3 regions of the Natranaerobius trueperi genome follow, and region 2 is predicted to be linked to each of the others. Evidence: riboswitches for the same ligand, from Rfam matches in the RefSeq annotation. Region 2 holds a riboswitch; each other region holds the start of a gene.
What was found. Region 2 has a riboswitch for cyclic di-GMP ahead of CDO51_RS00060 (methyl-accepting chemotaxis protein). Riboswitches for the same ligand answer to the same signal wherever they lie in the genome.
Positions count from the first base shown of each region.

Region 1: linked by a shared signal. The riboswitch ahead of CDO51_RS08705 (hypothetical protein) and the one ahead of CDO51_RS00060 (methyl-accepting chemotaxis protein) in region 2 are both predicted to bind cyclic di-GMP.
Region 3: linked by a shared signal. The riboswitch ahead of CDO51_RS06170 (PAS domain S-box protein) and the one ahead of CDO51_RS00060 (methyl-accepting chemotaxis protein) in region 2 are both predicted to bind cyclic di-GMP.

Region 1 is NZ_NIQC01000019.1:15-4,882, reverse strand. It holds gene CDO51_RS08715 (TIR domain-containing protein) at 258-761, shown strand; gene CDO51_RS08710 (SIR2 family protein) at 795-2,231, shown strand; cyclic di-GMP riboswitch class I at 2,552-2,636, shown strand; gene CDO51_RS08705 (hypothetical protein) at 2,678-3,913, shown strand; gene CDO51_RS08700 (hypothetical protein) at 4,412-4,666, shown strand.
Region 2 is NZ_NIQC01000001.1:14,808-21,033, reverse strand. It holds gene CDO51_RS00070 (heavy metal translocating P-type ATPase) at 1-870, shown strand, start outside; gene CDO51_RS00065 (epoxyqueuosine reductase) at 984-1,829, shown strand; cyclic di-GMP riboswitch class I at 2,374-2,456, shown strand; gene CDO51_RS00060 (methyl-accepting chemotaxis protein) at 2,659-4,653, shown strand; gene CDO51_RS00055 (ABC transporter substrate-binding protein) at 4,846-5,838, shown strand; gene CDO51_RS00050 (ABC transporter permease) at 5,813-6,226, shown strand, end outside.
Region 3 is NZ_NIQC01000011.1:8,201-14,426, forward strand. It holds gene CDO51_RS06165 (methyl-accepting chemotaxis protein) at 1-788, shown strand, start outside; gene CDO51_RS06170 (PAS domain S-box protein) at 986-3,676, opposite strand; cyclic di-GMP riboswitch class I at 3,756-3,843, opposite strand; gene CDO51_RS06175 (glycosyltransferase) at 4,152-5,441, shown strand; gene CDO51_RS06180 (DUF7507 domain-containing protein) at 5,528-6,226, opposite strand, start outside.

The DNA of each region.
Region 1 (4,868 bases), on a different contig from region 2:
AGCGGTAGCCTTTTATAATTGCTACTGCTTAATTTTTTTACTATATAAACAACTAATTTTAACAAGTATTGTATAAAAGATCCAAATTTGTTAAAAGGAATTAGATTAGAAAATGAAGAATTTTACATATAAATAAGATCTTGGATTTAGATAGTATCATCTTACTTATATTTTACGAGCTATAAGGAGTAAAATATAAAAAGCAATTTGAATTCAAAAATCCAAGATAACATCACTTTACAAGGAGGTTCATTTTGATGGCACGGAGAGTGTTTTACAGTTTTCATTACAAACCTGATAATTGGCGAGCTGCACAGGTGAGAAATATGGGTGTTATTGAGGGAAATAAACCAGTTTCAGACAACCAATGGGAACAAATTAAGAAAAGCGGAGATCAGGCCATTGAAGATTGGATTGATGAACAACTGTATGGAAAATCATGTACTGTAGTTCTAATTGGAGAAAAAACTGCTGGTAGAAAATGGATTAAACGTGAAATCAAGAAATCATGGGAAAAGGGAAAAGGTCTATTTGGAATTTATATCCACAACCTAAAGGATTATAAAGGTGATCAATCAAAAAAAGGTAAAAATCCTTTTGAGGACTTTAATGTTGAATTTGAAGATAAAACAGTTAAGCTATCGAGCTTAGTAAAGGCTTACGATCCTCCTTATAAGAATAGCAAAAATGTTTACGACTATATTTATAATAACTTACAAGATTGGGTTGAAGAAGCAATAGAAACCAGAAATAATTATTAACAACTTTTAGCACAACAAAAGGGTGGTATCGGTATGGTTGCAACTATTAAAGAATTTGAAAAAGATTTTTTAAAAGCTATTAGGGATGGAAATGCAGCAATTTTTGCGGGAGCTGGTCTATCTAGACCATCGGGGTATTTAGATTGGAGAAGTCTTTTAAAAGAAATTGCTGACGACCTAGGGCTAGATATAGATAAAGAAGAAGATTTAATTGCAGTAGCTCAATATCATTATAATGAAAAAGGCCAAAACAGAAATAAAATCAACCAAAAAATTTTAGAAGAATTTACTAAAGAGGTTAAATCTAACGAAAATCTTGATATATTAACCCGTTTACCTATCCAAACGTATTGGACAACAAACTATGATACTTTAATTGAGGATTCAATTGAAGATAAAAACAGAAAACCTGATATTAAAATAACTCAAGAAAATTTAGCATTAAATGTTTCTGACAGAGATGCTATAATATATAAAATGCATGGTGATGTTAGAACTCCAGAAAATGCTGTTGTAACGAAGGATGATTATGAGACTTTTAATTTGAATAGACAACTATTTTCTACAAATTTACAAGGAGATTTAATATCAAAGACATTCTTATTTATAGGATTTAGCTTTGAAGATCCAAATCTCGCTTATATTCTGAGTAGAATACGTATTTTGTTAGGTGAAAACAGGCGTGATCATTATTGTTTTTTTAAAAAAGTACAACCTACAGATTACAAAAATGATGAAGATTATAAATATGACTTAATTAAGCAAGAATTAAAATGTAACGATTTAAAACGTTATTCCATAAATGCAATTCTAGTAGACGATTATTCAGAGATTACAGAAATACTCAGAGGTATTGAATTTAAAACAAAACTAAAAAACATTTTTATATCTGGAAGTGCAGAAGAATACGGTATATTTGAAAAATATGATGCAACTAACTTTATGTATAATATGTCTAAAGAATTAATAAGTCAAGATTTTAGGGTTATTTCAGGTTTTGGTATTGGAGTAGGTAGTTATATAATTAACGGGGCACTAGAAGAAATATACGATAGTAAATTTAAAAAAATAGATGATTATTTAACTTTGAAACCTTTTCCTCAAGTTTCTTCTAGTCATAAAGACTTAAAGGAACTTTGGACAGAATATCGAAAAAACTTGATTTATGAATCAGGTGTGGCTATTTTTATATTTGGAAACAAAAAAAATGATACTGGTATAATTAATGCAGCAGGAGTCTTTGAAGAGTTTGAAATAGCAAAAGAATATAATAAAATAATTATTCCAATTGGTTCTACTGGGTATGCTGCTAAAGAGATATTACAAGAGGTAAAATCTAACTTAGACAAATATTGGTATCTAAAAGATTCAATACAAATTCTTGAAAACGAAAGTAATGGTCAAAAACTAATTAACGAAATTATTAACATATTATCTCATGTTTTATCTTATAATATAGAAATAAAGTAATAGAATAGTTTTTGTTAAGTTTTATGTATACTTACTGTAGATGATTGTAATAAGCTTATTTAAGGGAAAGATGATGTTAAAGCAAAGGGAAAAACGAACCGTGGGAAATATCTTTTATCACAACAAATTGTTCTGAAGGCTAACCCCCTTCGGTCCTTGTATAGCAAGGGCTGGAGGGGGTTTTTAATATTTTCCATTACTCTTGATAGGTGCTATTAACAAAACAACAGTGGTAGCAATGAAAATTAAATATAAAAAATCTTGTTCAAGGGGGTGATGAAGAAAAAAACACACAGCAAAGTATTTAATACTTACTTAAAAATTGAAAAAGGCAAACCTATCGAAAGATAGGGACGCAAAGCCATAGGACCTTTCTTTCAAAAGAATGGTAGCCTGGCCGCCAATTAATTTAATGAAACAAAAAAATTAATTGGAGGGATATTTAAATGAAAAGGTTAAGTATAGTTTTAGCTTTATCGATGGTGTTTGTACTTATGATGTCTGGAGGAGCAATGGCAAATAATGATGACCCAATATCTAATATTTTGGAATCAGAAATTGAAGTTACAGAAGTAGATGAAGACATAGATGTGAATATTGAAAGACTAGTGGTTCATACTAGCCTTTACGAGGGATATAGCTTTGAATTCACGTTAGATAATGCAACAATATGCGAAGTCGATGATGTTAAAATAAACTTATATAGAGATGATAGTAAACTAGCTACCAATGAATTGGATAGTTGGGAAGAGTTAGACGATGAATCAGGATTATCATCACCTTTTGCTCCATTTGGAAGTTTTGATTATGAAGAAGATGGCTATTGGGAAAATACTTGGCATGATTCACGTTTTTTAGTTCCAGATGAAGGTGAAGTTATTGTTACAATTAATGATGAAGATTATGAAGAAACCATTGACGTAGACCTTGACAGTGATGCGGAAGCTTTCTTACCTGATGAAGATGATATAGAACTAGAAAGATTATCAGGTGTTAGCGATGGTTATAGTTATGAAGTAGTTTTTAATGGTTTTGATTCAAGCCATCTAGACGAATTAGATTTAAACATATACGGAGAGAATGAAAAGCTAGCAACTAATACAGCAACCGACGATTTTTTTGCGTTAGAAGAAAACGACTGGTCATCTCCTATTAGATTCCCGACAACATATGAATATGACGATGATAACTACTGGAATAATGAATGGCATGAATCAACGTTGATTTTAGCAGAAGATGCAGAGTTAATCATAGATGGTGGAGAAATAGAAGTTAAGTGGGAAGATGTACTTGAAAATGAGGATAGAATTTCATTCCCCGAAGAACCAGTTCAACTTTCATGGACCTTAGATGACTCTGTAAATGTTGATAAAGGAGACGAACTCACCTTTGATGTGGAAGCAGAAGTTGCAGAAAATGTTAACTGGGTTGATGATGTAAGGTATGTAATCGAAGTTGAGAAAGACGATATTGAAGAGAATGATTTTGATATCATAAAAATAGATGAAGTTGAAGATCTTGAGGGTATAATGGAAACATTTGATTATGAAGATGGTAAAGCGACAGGTAACTGGGGACCAGATGGATTTACTTTAGAAGAGACCAAAAAAACAGAGTTTAAAGTTGAATTTAATGAAAAAGGTACTTATGATCTTACTGTTTATGCAATACAAGTTGAATAAAAGATAAGACAGCACAGAGGGTCCCGTTCAAACGGGGCCCTTCTTTGTTTGCCCTACATGAACGGTAGCTAGGCGGTGAAAGTCCGCTACAGGCTTGGTGGTAGGAACTGTTAGCAGATGGCAAGGGCGTCCATCGTGAGGTGGAGTCTGAAGGAAGCCTAATGCAAAATCTCGGTCTGACGAACAGAAACCACATACAAGGCATATGTGGGGTGGATAAGTGTGCATAACAAAACAAAATCCACTACCACCCGAACTCTACGGTGTAAATGTGGCAGATACATGAGAGGAAAGTTACCGTTCTTAACAGGGGAGGTCTTACGGGGGTTGCCGACAAGAGGTTTTAACCAACAACCCACAGCGACAAATCGTGCAGTGATGCACGGTTGAACCGTAAGAAGTCAGCAGAGGTCATAGTACCGGAGACGGGAAGGACCGAACAATGGTAGTCTTTTAAACTAGAGAGAAGGTGAGATAGTGCAAAGAGAGCAGAAAACTGTGAAAACAGGCTTCCCTTGCGAGGGTATGGCAGAACCAGAGAGTACCAAGGGAGCGCGGAGTACTAGCTCACTGGAACCTAGTGAGAAAGACAGTGCAGAAAGCTTACTTGATAAATTAATGCATACAGGGAATTTAAATGAAGCCTACAAAAGAGTAAAGCAAAACAGAGGAGCGGCAGGCGTTGACGGGATGACAGTCGATGAGCTAATGCCATACTTAAAAGAAAATAAGGACGCAGTAAGCGTCAAATAGCACCCACATTTCGAGGATGTCCTGAATTTTGTGTAAATGGTATCTCTCTTAATAAATTTACTTACTAGTTTCATCCCTATTTTCTCGATCAAGATTAGATTTATACCTCAATACGGTAATTCTGGTTTGAGTCGATCTTCGAAATGGATGGCGAGCTGTGAGATACAACTCTTCCAATTAAAAACTGGTTGATTCCATTTCT
Region 2 (6,226 bases):
GGTGGTAGTCTAGAGGCTTCTAGTGAACATCCTTTAGGTGAAGCTATTACTATTAAAGCAAAAGAAGAAGCTAAAGAAAAAGGATTTCAATTAGCTAAAGCTGAAAAGTTTTCGTCTGTAACTGGTAAAGGTGTACAAGGACTTGTTGATGATAAAGAGGTTTTAGTAGGAAGTAGAAAGCTAATGACAGATGAAGGTATAGATGTGTCTATGTTAGAAGATGAAATGACTCAGCTAGAAAAAGAAGCTAAAACAGCTATGTTAGTGTCGGTATCTGGTGAATTACTAGGTATCATAGCTGTTTCTGATACATTAAAGGAAGATTCTAAAAAAGCTATAGAGGAAATAGAAAAGATGGGTCATACTACTTGTATGATTACAGGTGATAATGATCGAACAGCTGATGCTATAGCAAAAGAAGTTGGTATTAGTAGAACTGTATCTAATGTACTACCTGATGAAAAGGTAGAAGAAATTAAAAGGTTACAAAAAGAACATGGACTTGTGGCTATGGTAGGTGATGGTATTAACGACGCACCAGCTTTAAAACAAGCTGATGTAGGAATAGCTATCGGAACTGGTACAGATGTAGCTATAGAAGCTGCTGATATTACTTTGATACGAGGGGATTTAAGTGCTGTAGTATCTGGTATAAAATTATCTAGATCTACTTTTAGAAAGATTAAAGAAAACTATTTTTGGGCATGGTTTTATAACGCAGTTGCTATTCCACTAGCTTTTTTCGGACTACTTCACCCAATTATTGGTGCCGCAGCTATGGCCTTTAGTTCTATAAATGTGATACTTAATTCTATAAGGTTGAAGAAAATGGATATCTCTCCTCCAAGACCTGCTATAGAGGAAGAATAGCCAAAAGTTATATTTAAGATCATTTGAAAACCAATCAAAATAGGGTATACTAAAATAGTGGTAGCTTTGTGAACTGTTATTCATTCTGATATTAGACTCTGGAGGTGTTTTAATTGCAAAATAAGAAAAAAATGAACGAACAAGACATCATTATTAGTCATATAAAAGAATATGTAGCTAATTACAGTAAATATGATGTTAAAAACTATCCGTATATAAATGATAATTCTAATGGTTCTAACTCACCCTGGGGTGAGCCAGAAGTAGCTTTTGCAAGTGCAAAAGATGAGAAATTTCAAGATCTCAAAAAAATTGTAGGTCCTCATCATCTTCTGCCTAAAGACTTTTTAGAAGATGCTAAAACTGTTATAACTTATTTTATACCTTTTGATAAACAAATTGTGAAGAGTAATGTCAGAACACCCGAAGCTATAGAACCTTCTAATTTATGGTATCAGTTAACTAATGATACTAATAATTTAATTAATGATCTAAATGACAGCTTAATTAAAAAGATTCAAGAGCTTGGTGGCGAGGGAACTTCTTTTCCTCCATCTAGTCCGAAATTTGAAAAAGAAAACTTAACTAGTGATTGGTCAATTCGCCATGTAGCTCATATAGCTGGTCTTGGGACTTTTGGTTTAAACAATATGTTGATAACTGATAAAGGTTGTTGTGGAAGATTTGGTAGTATTGTTACAAATTTAGCTATAGAACCTAGCAATAAGGAAAACAAGCAAGTTGAAAACTGTTTATATAAATACAATGGAACATGTAAGAAATGTGTTATAAAATGTCCTAATGATTCTTTTTATTATAAAGATGACTCTTATTTTTGTGATGCAGAAAAGTGTTATAATCAGATTTTAGAAAAGAACAAAAAAGATGCCTGTGGTAAGTGTATGAGTGGAGTACCATGTTCTTTTATAAATCCGGTTAGTAACTTAAGAAAAGATTAGCAATATTTAATAGAGTAGAATGGATAGTTAGACTATTTAGAAGATGATCTCTGTAATAAACAGAGGTCATTTTTTTTGAAGAATGAAACTTAATGAAACGTGAGTTTCTCATTAAACAAAAAAAGAGCCCTTCCGGAACCCACACTAACCTTACCCTGGACCATGACAGCTCCCTTTTTACAGAGCTATATGAAATCTCCCGACCCCACATAACCCCATAAGGAACCTGCCATGAAGGTGGCTTGACCTTTGTAGATCGCAGGTGACCCTTAAAGCTAGTAATTGACCTACAGAAATTTTCCCTCTAGCCAATGATGAGCCATTAAGTGACCCAACATCTAAGTTCTCTAACTTTATTTTGACGGCACAAGTGAAGAATAGTATTTAATGATACTCCATGATTTGATAGCAAAATATAGATAGAATATTACAACAAAATAGTAAAAAACTTTCTATAAATTGACAAATTGTGACTCTAGCACTAGAGGAATTTATGTATATAACCAGAAATTATATGTGCTTAGTTTTTTTTCATTTGATAAATTCTTAAAAAGTGCAAACCTATCGTGCGATAGGAACGCAAAGTCATGAGTCTTTATATGTTATAAAGATAGTCGGGTTAAATATGGCAAATACTATAACAAAATCTATTTTTTAAATTAGAGATAACGACACGTGTTCAAGCTATTATTTTGTTTTAGAAAACAAAACTTAATATGTGTGAATTAATTCACACATATATAAATCATTTGGAGGGGATATTTATAAATATAACTTAAAGAGTACCTTATATGAATTGAAAAACAAACATTAGATAAGGAGGTCAAACATGACTATAACAATCGGTAAGAAGATAGGCTTAGCAATTTCTGTACTTTTATTGGTATCTTGCATTGCTTTAGGGGGTTTTAGTCTTTATATTAGTACTAATACAGTGGTAAGCGATGCTGAAGAATCACTTCAATATATTGCTCAAGGAAGTGCTGAAAGAGTTGAAGCAACAATTGAAAGTAGGTTAGAAGTTTTAGAAGAAATAACTCGACGTGAAGATGTTGAATCAATGGACTGGGAATTACAACAAGAAGCACTACAAGATGATGTAAAGAGAATGAATTTTTTAGATATTGGAATATTAGATACTGATGGTACGATAAGATTTGCGGAAAGTGGAGCAGAAGAATATATAGGAGATAGAGAGTATGCACAGAGGGTACTTAATGGTGAATCGCACATATCAGATGTTATGATAAGTAGGGTATCTAATGAACCTGAACTATTATATTCAGTCCCGATATATGATGGTGAAGAAATAGTTGGTGCTATAGTTGCTAGAAGAGATGGTGATGCTCTAAATGCTATAACTGATGATTTAGGGTATGGTGATGAAGGATATGCATTTGTACTAGGAGAAGATGGGACAATCTTTTCTCATCCAGATAGAGACTTTGTATTAGATCAAATTAGCATCTTTGATGAATCATATGGTGAATTAGATGGTGTAAGTAATGCCTTTCAAGAGTTAGGTATGGGTAGAAGTGGAGTTATAGACTATGAACATGAAGGTATAACTAGATATATAGGTGTTGAACCTATGTATTTAACTGGTTGGACCGTAGGGATTGGTGCAATAGAAGAGGATGTGCTTGGTGGTTTAAATGCCATGCAAACTGGAATAATAATAGCTTCTATTATTATAGTATTAATTGGTTTAGTAGTTGGATTATATATTGGACAAGTTATATCCAAACCAATAACAACAGCAACGAATTTTGCCCAAACAATGGCAACAGGGGATTTAAGCGAGAGTATACCTCAAAAATTACTCAACAAAAAAGATGAAACAGGAAAACTGGCTAAAGCTTTTGATGAAATGGGTGAAAACTTACGAGAAATGATGAAAGAAGTATCTAAAAACGCTGAAGACCTACATTCAGGTAGTGAAGAACTTTCAGCAAATGTAGAAGAAATATCATCTAAAAATCAAAGTATTAGTGCTAATACAGAACAAGTTGCTTCAGGACTTGAAGAATCAACATCTTCTGTTGAAGAAGTTAGTGCTTCTGGTGAGCAGATTCAAGATGCCATAAAAAAGCTTAATGAAAAAGCGAAAGAGGGCAATGAATCTGCAAAGGAAATTCGACAGCGGGCTAATGAAATGAAAACAAACTCTGTTCAATCTAAAGAAGAGGCAGAATCAATTTACAGTGAAAAACAAGAAGAAATTAAACAAGCTATAGAGGAAGGTAAGGTTGTAGAAGAGATTGTTGAGATGACTGAAGACATTTCTGATATAGCAGCACAAACTAATTTACTTGCGTTAAATGCTTCAATTGAAGCTGCTCGAGCAGGTGAGCATGGTCAAGGTTTTTCTGTTGTTGCAAATGAAATAAGAAAACTAGCTGAACAATCTAATCAAACTGTAGATAAAATACAGGATACAATCCAAAAAGTTCAAAATGCTTTCAGTAATATTTCTGAAACATCAAATGGTGTACTTGAGTTTATAGACGAAAGAGTAAAAGATGATTATGAAAAAATAGTTGAAACGGGAGACAAATATTTAAGTGATGCTGAAATGATAAAAAACCTAACAGAAGACTTTGTAGAAAGCAATGCAGAAATTAGTGAATCCATAGATCAAATTAATAAAGCTCTAGAACAACTAGCATCACAATCACAACAAGGTTCAGCGGGTGTTTCTGATATTTCAAATAATATTACTGAAGTGACTAACTCAGTCCAAGAAGTAGCAGAAGTAGCTCAAAATCAAGCGGAAATGGCTGAAAATCTTAATACCCTGATACAAAAGTTTAAAGTGAAATAGCAAAAAAGAAGGGAAGCTAATAAAACTGCTTCTCTTCTTTTTTACTTTTGTTACTCTTTAAATTAGCAATGTTTCGAAATTTGTCGTAAATAGTTGACAGATAACACAAAAAAAGAATAACATGGATTTGTAGGATTGTGAAAACAAGTTCAAGAAATGTGAAATTTAAATCCGAAAGGAGATGGCAGTGTTATGAAAGGGATCAGGATATTTGGACTCTTTATGTTAGTACTAGTTTTATTATTTTCAGTTATAGGTTGTGGTGATGACACTGATTCAGTAGACACAGATGATGTAACAGTTGATATGGCTGTGTTAGGTGGTCCTACTGGTATGGGAGCGGTTCAGCTTATAGAACAAAATGAACTAGGTGACTCAGAACTTAATTATGACTTTAGTATAATGGGAAGTCCTGATGATTTAGTAGGTAGAATAATTAATGGTGAGGTAGATATCGCTGCAGTACCTACAAATTTAGCTTCAGTATTATATAATAGAACTGAAGGTGATATACAGTTAGCAGCAGTTAATACCCTAGGTGTTTTATATGTATTAGAAAGTGGAGATAGTATTACTTCTATAGAAGATTTAGAGGGTGAGGTAATAAATGTAAGTGGACAAGGTGCTACCCCTGATTTTGCTCTTAGATATCTGTTAGAAGAACATGGGCTAACACCATATGAAGATGTTGAATTAGATTTTCAACTACAACATTCAGATCTTGCAGCTGCTACAGCAGGTGGAGATGTAGATCTTGCTTTACTTCCACAACCCCATGTGACTACAGCACAAATGAGAAATGATGACTTACAAATTGCTTTAGATATTACTGAAGAATGGGATAATGTAGCTGATGATAGTGAGTTGGCTATGGGAAGTCTTATCGTACAAAAAGATTTTGCTAAAGAAAATCCTGAGGTTATGGATATCTTTTTAGATGAGTATGAAGAGTCCATAAATTTTGTAAATGAAAATTACAGTGAAGCAGCAGAGCTTATGGAAAAGTTCGAGATATTACCTAATAAAAATGTTGCAAAAGAAGCTATTCCATATTCAAATATAGTTTTTAGAGATGGACAAGAATCCAAAACTTTCTTACAGGATTTTTATCAAGTGTTATATGACTTTGAACCTGATTCAGTCGGAGGCAAGTTACCAGATGAAAACTTCTATTACCAAAGATAATAAACCAATTTCTAAATTGACATCAAAAAAAGGAATATATAAAACTTTAATAATTGGTTTTTGGCTAGTTGTATGGCAGATAGTATATCTAATTATCCAACAGGATATCTATCTACCATCACCTATTGATGTAACAGGCCAGTTCTTTAAGTTGTTATTTACTTCTTCTTTTTGGGTGTCAGTTATATATTCTATCTATAGAGTTATGCTTGGGTTATTGTTATCTATTGGTTGTGGTGTAGTTTTTGGTGCACTTGCTAGTACTAATCGGTATTTTTATGATCTATTACAACCACTAGTTTCAGCTATAAGATCTACACCGGTTATTTCTTTTATTATCATAGCTTTGATCTGGTTTACTTCTTCTAATGTACCTATATTTATATGT
Region 3 (6,226 bases), on a different contig from region 2:
AGAAAAATCATACTGAAAAAACTTTAGAAACTACTCGTAATTTTTCAGCCAAGCTACAAGAAATGGCTGCATCTTTTGAAGAAATATCTGCTACAGCTCAAGAAACTGGTGATAAAGCATATAAAGGAAACGACAATATGAATCAAGCTATGTATGAAATGAAAGAGATTAATCAAGCAACAGAACATGTAGCTAATAATATTGAACAGTTAAAAGATCATTCAAGTGAGATTAGTCAAATAGTTGACTTAATTAATGAAATTTCAGAGCAGACTAATCTACTAGCTCTAAATGCAAATATAGAAGCGGCTAGAGCTGGAGAGCATGGGAAGGGGTTTGCAGTAGTAGCTGATGAAATCAGAAAGTTAGCAGAAGAGTCTAAAGAAGCTACAGAAAAAGTAACTGGAATAATTACAGAAATACAATCTAAAACTGATGATGTAGTAGAGTCAATGTATGAAAATAAAGAAAAAGTTGAGTCTGGAACTCAGGTGGTAACAGGAGGAGCAGATAACTTCAAATCTATAGCAGAATCAATAAATGAAATATCTAATAGAATAGAAGAAACTACTTTTACAGCAGAGTCACTGTCTTCTTCGAGTGAACAGATTGTTAATGCCCTAAAAGAAATAGAAGAGATAACAGAGAGAGTAAATTCCCTTTCAGATAATTTAGCAGCTAGTTCAGAAGAACAGGCTTCTGCTGCAGATGAAGTATCTAGTACATCAGATTCACTAGCTGAGTTAGGTGATCAGTTACAAAGCATCACTAACAAGTTTAATACTTAGTTAAATAATAAAAAAGCTTCACTAATTTGAACTGCCCCTGTCAAGAAGACAGCGGCAAAAGAAAAAACATCTGGCACCAATCGTTAAATGCGGTTGGTGTCTTTTTTTTATGCTACTAACCCTTAAAAGGGGAATATTGGGTGAGATTTTTAAGTTGGTATCAGAAATATACTGATACCAACTAAGGTGTTATAAAGTTAGTCTTCTAAAACTTCTAGAAATGTTTTTACTAACCTAGGATCAAATTGAGTACCAGCACAACGCTTTAGTTCTGCTTTGATCTCTTGTTGAGTTAAGGTTTTTTTGTAGGGTCGACCATTTGTCATTACTTCATAAGCATCAACTATAGAAGTTATCCTTGCAAGTAGAGGAATGTCTTCTCCTTTATTACCGTTCGGGTAACCAGAACCATCCCACCGTTCATGGTGATTTAATATCTCTTCTGCTATATGAGAGAACTCTTCAGTTGCTAAAGCTATTCTGTAACCCGTAATTGGATGTTTTTTTATACTTTCTCTTTCTTTTTGGGTTAAAGGTTCTTTTTTAGTTAATACTTCTTCTGGTATATTTATTTTACCGATATCATGTAAAGAGATAAGTAAGCTTAACCTTTTGAGTTCTGAATCTGAAAGATCTAACTTTTTACCAATTTTGAATGCAGCCTTTTCCATACATTGAGTATGTATTTTAGTTTCAAAGCTTTTAGATTCTAAGGTTTTTATGAGAGTCTTTAAAACTGTACTTCTAGCACTTTGACTAACAGCTAGCTTTTGTTTATACATTTTATCTTCTGCTTCTTTTAGAGTTAGTTTTAAATCTTTGCCTATATTACTCTTTGTAGCAGTACCCACTGCTAAAGAGATAGGTACATTTTTGACATAAACTTTCTTACAATTTTCAAAAATTCTTTTACAGACTTTATTCGCATCTTCCTTTGAAGTGTTAGGTAACAAGATAACAAATTCATCTCCGCCCCAGCGAGCTATAAAATCGTCTTTACGTGAAGAATCTTTCAATACTTTAGCTGCACTTTTTAACATATTATCACCAGGAAAATGGCCATAAGTATCATTTACTAGTTTAAGACCATTTAGATCGATCATTATAACACTTAATGGTAAGTGAGTTTCAGTATCAAATTTTTTCATTTTTTCTTCTAGATAAGCTCTATTATAAAGTCCTGTAAGATTATCATGAAAGCTTAAATACCGTATTTTTTCTTCAGCTTGTTTACGTTCTGTAACATCTCTTGCTATCCCTAATAAATCAGTATTTTCCTTATTTTGTCCAAGAATATTAATAGTTGAAGCATGCCACTTCCAGGTTCCGTTTTTATGTTTAATTCTGTACTCAACTTCCTCATCTAGGTTCCCGGTCTCTATTAATTTTTTTAGTTTTTTGAAAAAAGTTTCTAAATCTTCAGGATGGATAAACTCATCTGCTGTTTTACCAATTACCTCTGTTGGGTTATGTCCTAATAGTTGTTTCCAGTTAGGTGAAACATAAGTAATTACTCCTTTATCATTTACTGTAAGAACTATATCGCTTGCATTTTCTACAAAACTTTTAAATTTTCGTTCGTTAAGTTTAAGTTTTTCTTCTGACATTTTATGGGTAACAGCTAAACTAACAAGGTCAGCTGCTATTTTAAGTCGTTCTAGGTCATGGTTAGTCGGAGTATAGGGTTCGTTAAGATAAATAGCAAAGGTTCCTATTACGTCACCTTCAGATGAAAATACAGGTTCTGACCAACAAGATCTTATATCTACCTTATCTATAATTTTGTGGAAGTCAGCCCAATAAGGATGTTTTTCTATATCATCTACAATTACGCGTTTTCCCTTATATGCAGCAGTACCGCAAGATAAAGACCCGTCTTTTACTTTAATACCTTCAAGAAGTTTTCTAAAAAACCTAGGTAGATTAGGGGCTGTTTTACAGTACAGATATTCTTTTGATTCATCTAGTAGCATAACCGCTCCTATAGCCTTTCGATCTTCGTTTTCTAACCATCTTACAATAAGTTCTAAAATATTATTTAATGAATCTCTTTTAGTTAAAGCAGTTAACACTTGATTTTGACTTTGTTTTCTAATTTGCATCCATTTGCTCTCTGTTATATCACGTCCTACAGATTGAAACTCAACTAGTTCTCCATTGTGATCAAAAATAGGATAAACTAGTTTATGTTGCCAATATATCTTACCACCAGCCCCTATTTCTGGATGTTCATAAGAAACTTTTCTAGGGTTTTTAATAATATCAAAATATGCATTTCTTAATTCCTCTTTACTATCATCCGGAATAAATTCAAACCATTGTTTACCTAAAATTTCTTCTTTATCCATCCCCATTAGATCACAATGAGCTTTATTGACATATGTGATAGTAGCATCTGGTCGCCACCTGACTACTATATCTGATTGAGTATCAAGAAGAGACTTATAATGTTTATTTTCTTTTTCTAATTTTTCTTTAGCTTTTGTAAGTTCTTCAATGTTTTTATAATCTGTTATATCCCTTGAAATACCAATTATTTTAACAACTTTATTATTTTCTATGATAGGTGAAAGTTTAGTAGTAAACTTACCTTTTCCCCAAGATAAGTCTAAAGTCTTTTCATATGAAACTTCATCTTTTATCTCACAGCATTGTAAGTATTTATTTAATACATAATCAGCTTCTTGTTTATTAAAAAGTTCATAAGGTGTTTTTCCTTTTAGATCATTTAAACTAACACCTACTTTATTTTCAAACTCTTTGTTTGCTCTAAGATAACGAAAAGTCTTATTACCTTCTACACTAATAAAAAAGATAGCGTCTTGAGTATTATCAAGTATGGTTTTCATCACTTGATTATCTATAGTTTGAATGCTGTGACAAGACATTAATATTGCCTCCTTTTACCTTAAACATAAAAAAGTCCCTAATAAAGGGACTTTAGCTAAACTTACGAAAGAAAGTTCTTTCGGCAGTTTGGCAATCGTAGTGACTTAATCACCTTAGACCCATGACTTTGCGTCCTCAACTTTCGTTGAGTTTGCCCTTTATATAATAATTAAGTATTAGATTGTGAGTTAAGTTAAGAAGCTAGCCCTAGACTTAATTCGGGGCTAGGGTACTATTTATATATTATAGCAATATTTTCCTTGGGAATTAAGCCCTAATTATAAATTTTTAGTAGCGATAGTAGCTAATTTAACTAATCTTTTTCTTTAGTTTGAAATTTGAGTTTTTAGCTATTAGATCCATTCTAAAAAATAATAGACTCTCATATATTATCATAAAAAGGAAATGGCTTGTTTTATGTAGAGTTTAATATTTTATATTTTAATGATTTAGAATCTAAAGGGGAGGTATATTGTGAAAGTAGCAATTTTAACAATGTTTAATGGTCTTAGTCATACATATTCTCTTGTTAATGTTGTGGCAGAACAGTTAGAAATGCTTTTGAAAAATGGAGTAAAAACAAAAGTGATTGTTTCACAAGATTGTAATGATGATGAGCGAAAAGGTGTATATGCAGATGAAAGACTAGAATGGGTTAAAGTAACAAATAAATTTAATGGTAATAAAATTCAATGGCATGATTATTCACAACCCGACGGTCAAGTTCATGAAACTTTTTATGATGAAGTTGAAGTTATTGCTAGTGATTTAGAGGAAAAGTTATTAGATGTTGATATTTGTATAATGCATGATATTCACTATCAAGGTTGGCACTTAGTTCATAATGTTGCCATTAGAAAAGTTCAAGAAAAATTACAGAATATAAAATTTATAGCAATGACCCATTCGGTTCCTGTGAATAGACCGTCTAATCCAAAATGGCCTTTTTCTTGTCGTTATACACCAATGCCTAATACTACATATGTATATCCTACTTATTCTGGAATACCAGCTCTAGCTAAACAATTTAATGTGCCGGAAGGAAAGTGTCGTGTTGTTCACAATAGCTTAAACTTAAAATCCTTTATGAGTAAAGAAGTTAGATCAATTCATGACCAAGTAGATTTAATTAGCCCGGATATTCTTATTGTATATCCCGCTAGATTTACTACGGGAAAAAGATTTGAAAAAGTTGCTTCTTTGGCTGGTGTTATTAAAGCACAGACAGAATTAAAAGTTAAAGTGCTTTTTTGTGATTTTCCGTCAATGGATACTAACCTCGATAAATACAAGGCATATATTAAAAATATAGGTAACAGTCACGGATTAGAAAAAACTGATATTTTCTTTACAAGCGATTTGGGATATGCTGAAGGGTTTCCACGAAGCAGTGTTTTAGAATTGTTTACATTATCTAACTTATTTATTTGTCCATCTTATTCTGAATCATTTGGCTTGACTGTTATAGAGGCTTCAAGTAGAGGTAACTTTTTAGTATTAAACGAAGCAGTTCCAGCATTAGAAGAGTTAGGTAAGCAGCTAAAGGCATACTTCATGAGATGGGATGCTCGTAACTTCGGTTATGATACAAAGGAAATATATAAGCCTAGTGAACAGGCCTATTTGAAGGAACATGCATCTAGAATAGTAAACCTAATGAGAGATAATCCGGTGATCTATGCAAAAACACTTGCAAGGCAAAAATACAGCCCCCAGTGGGTATGGTATAACCAATTAGAACCTTTGTTGCATCCAAATAAATAAAGAAAGGCTCCCTTGACTAATCAAGGGAGCCAGTTAGAGATATATTAATTATATTAGAGCTAGCAAAATGCTACTATAACTGTCGACTAATTTCCAGTTACATCAACTGTAAATGACTCACCAGGAGCTAATGTTGTAGTTGGTATTGTGATTGCTCCGAGTACACTATCAGTTAGTGTAATGTTTTCAAGTGGCACATTACCAGTATTGGTGACAATATATCTAAAGATAGGATCTACTCCTTCTGGTAGTGTAGGTCCTGGAGGTGACGGTGCAGCTTCAAAAGTATTGCCTCCGTCAACAGATACGATCTTTTCTACATCTATAGCAGGTTCTTCTTCAACTACTCCTACATAATGAGCTGGATCTTCATCAGTTACAGTAATATCTTCAAATTCACCAGTTGCAGTTGCTAAATTAACTTGCTGTTCTTCAGCCCAAGTACCAGTTACATCAACTGTAAATGACTCACCAGGAGCAAGAGTTGTGGTTGGTATGGTAATTGGTCCTAATATATCATCTGTTAAAGTGATATCCTCTAACCCTATATTTCCAGTATTTGTTACTAAATACCTGTAAACAGGATTAGTACCTTGAGGAATGTTCGGTCCCGGTGGTGTATCAGCGTCAAAGAAAGTAGTACCACCATCAGCGGAAATGAATTTTTCTACGTCAATGGCAGGTTCTGCTTCAATGAATCCTACATAATGGGCAGGATCCTCATCAGTTACAGTAATATCTTCAAATTCACCAGTTGCAGTTGCTAAATTAACTTGCTCACCTTC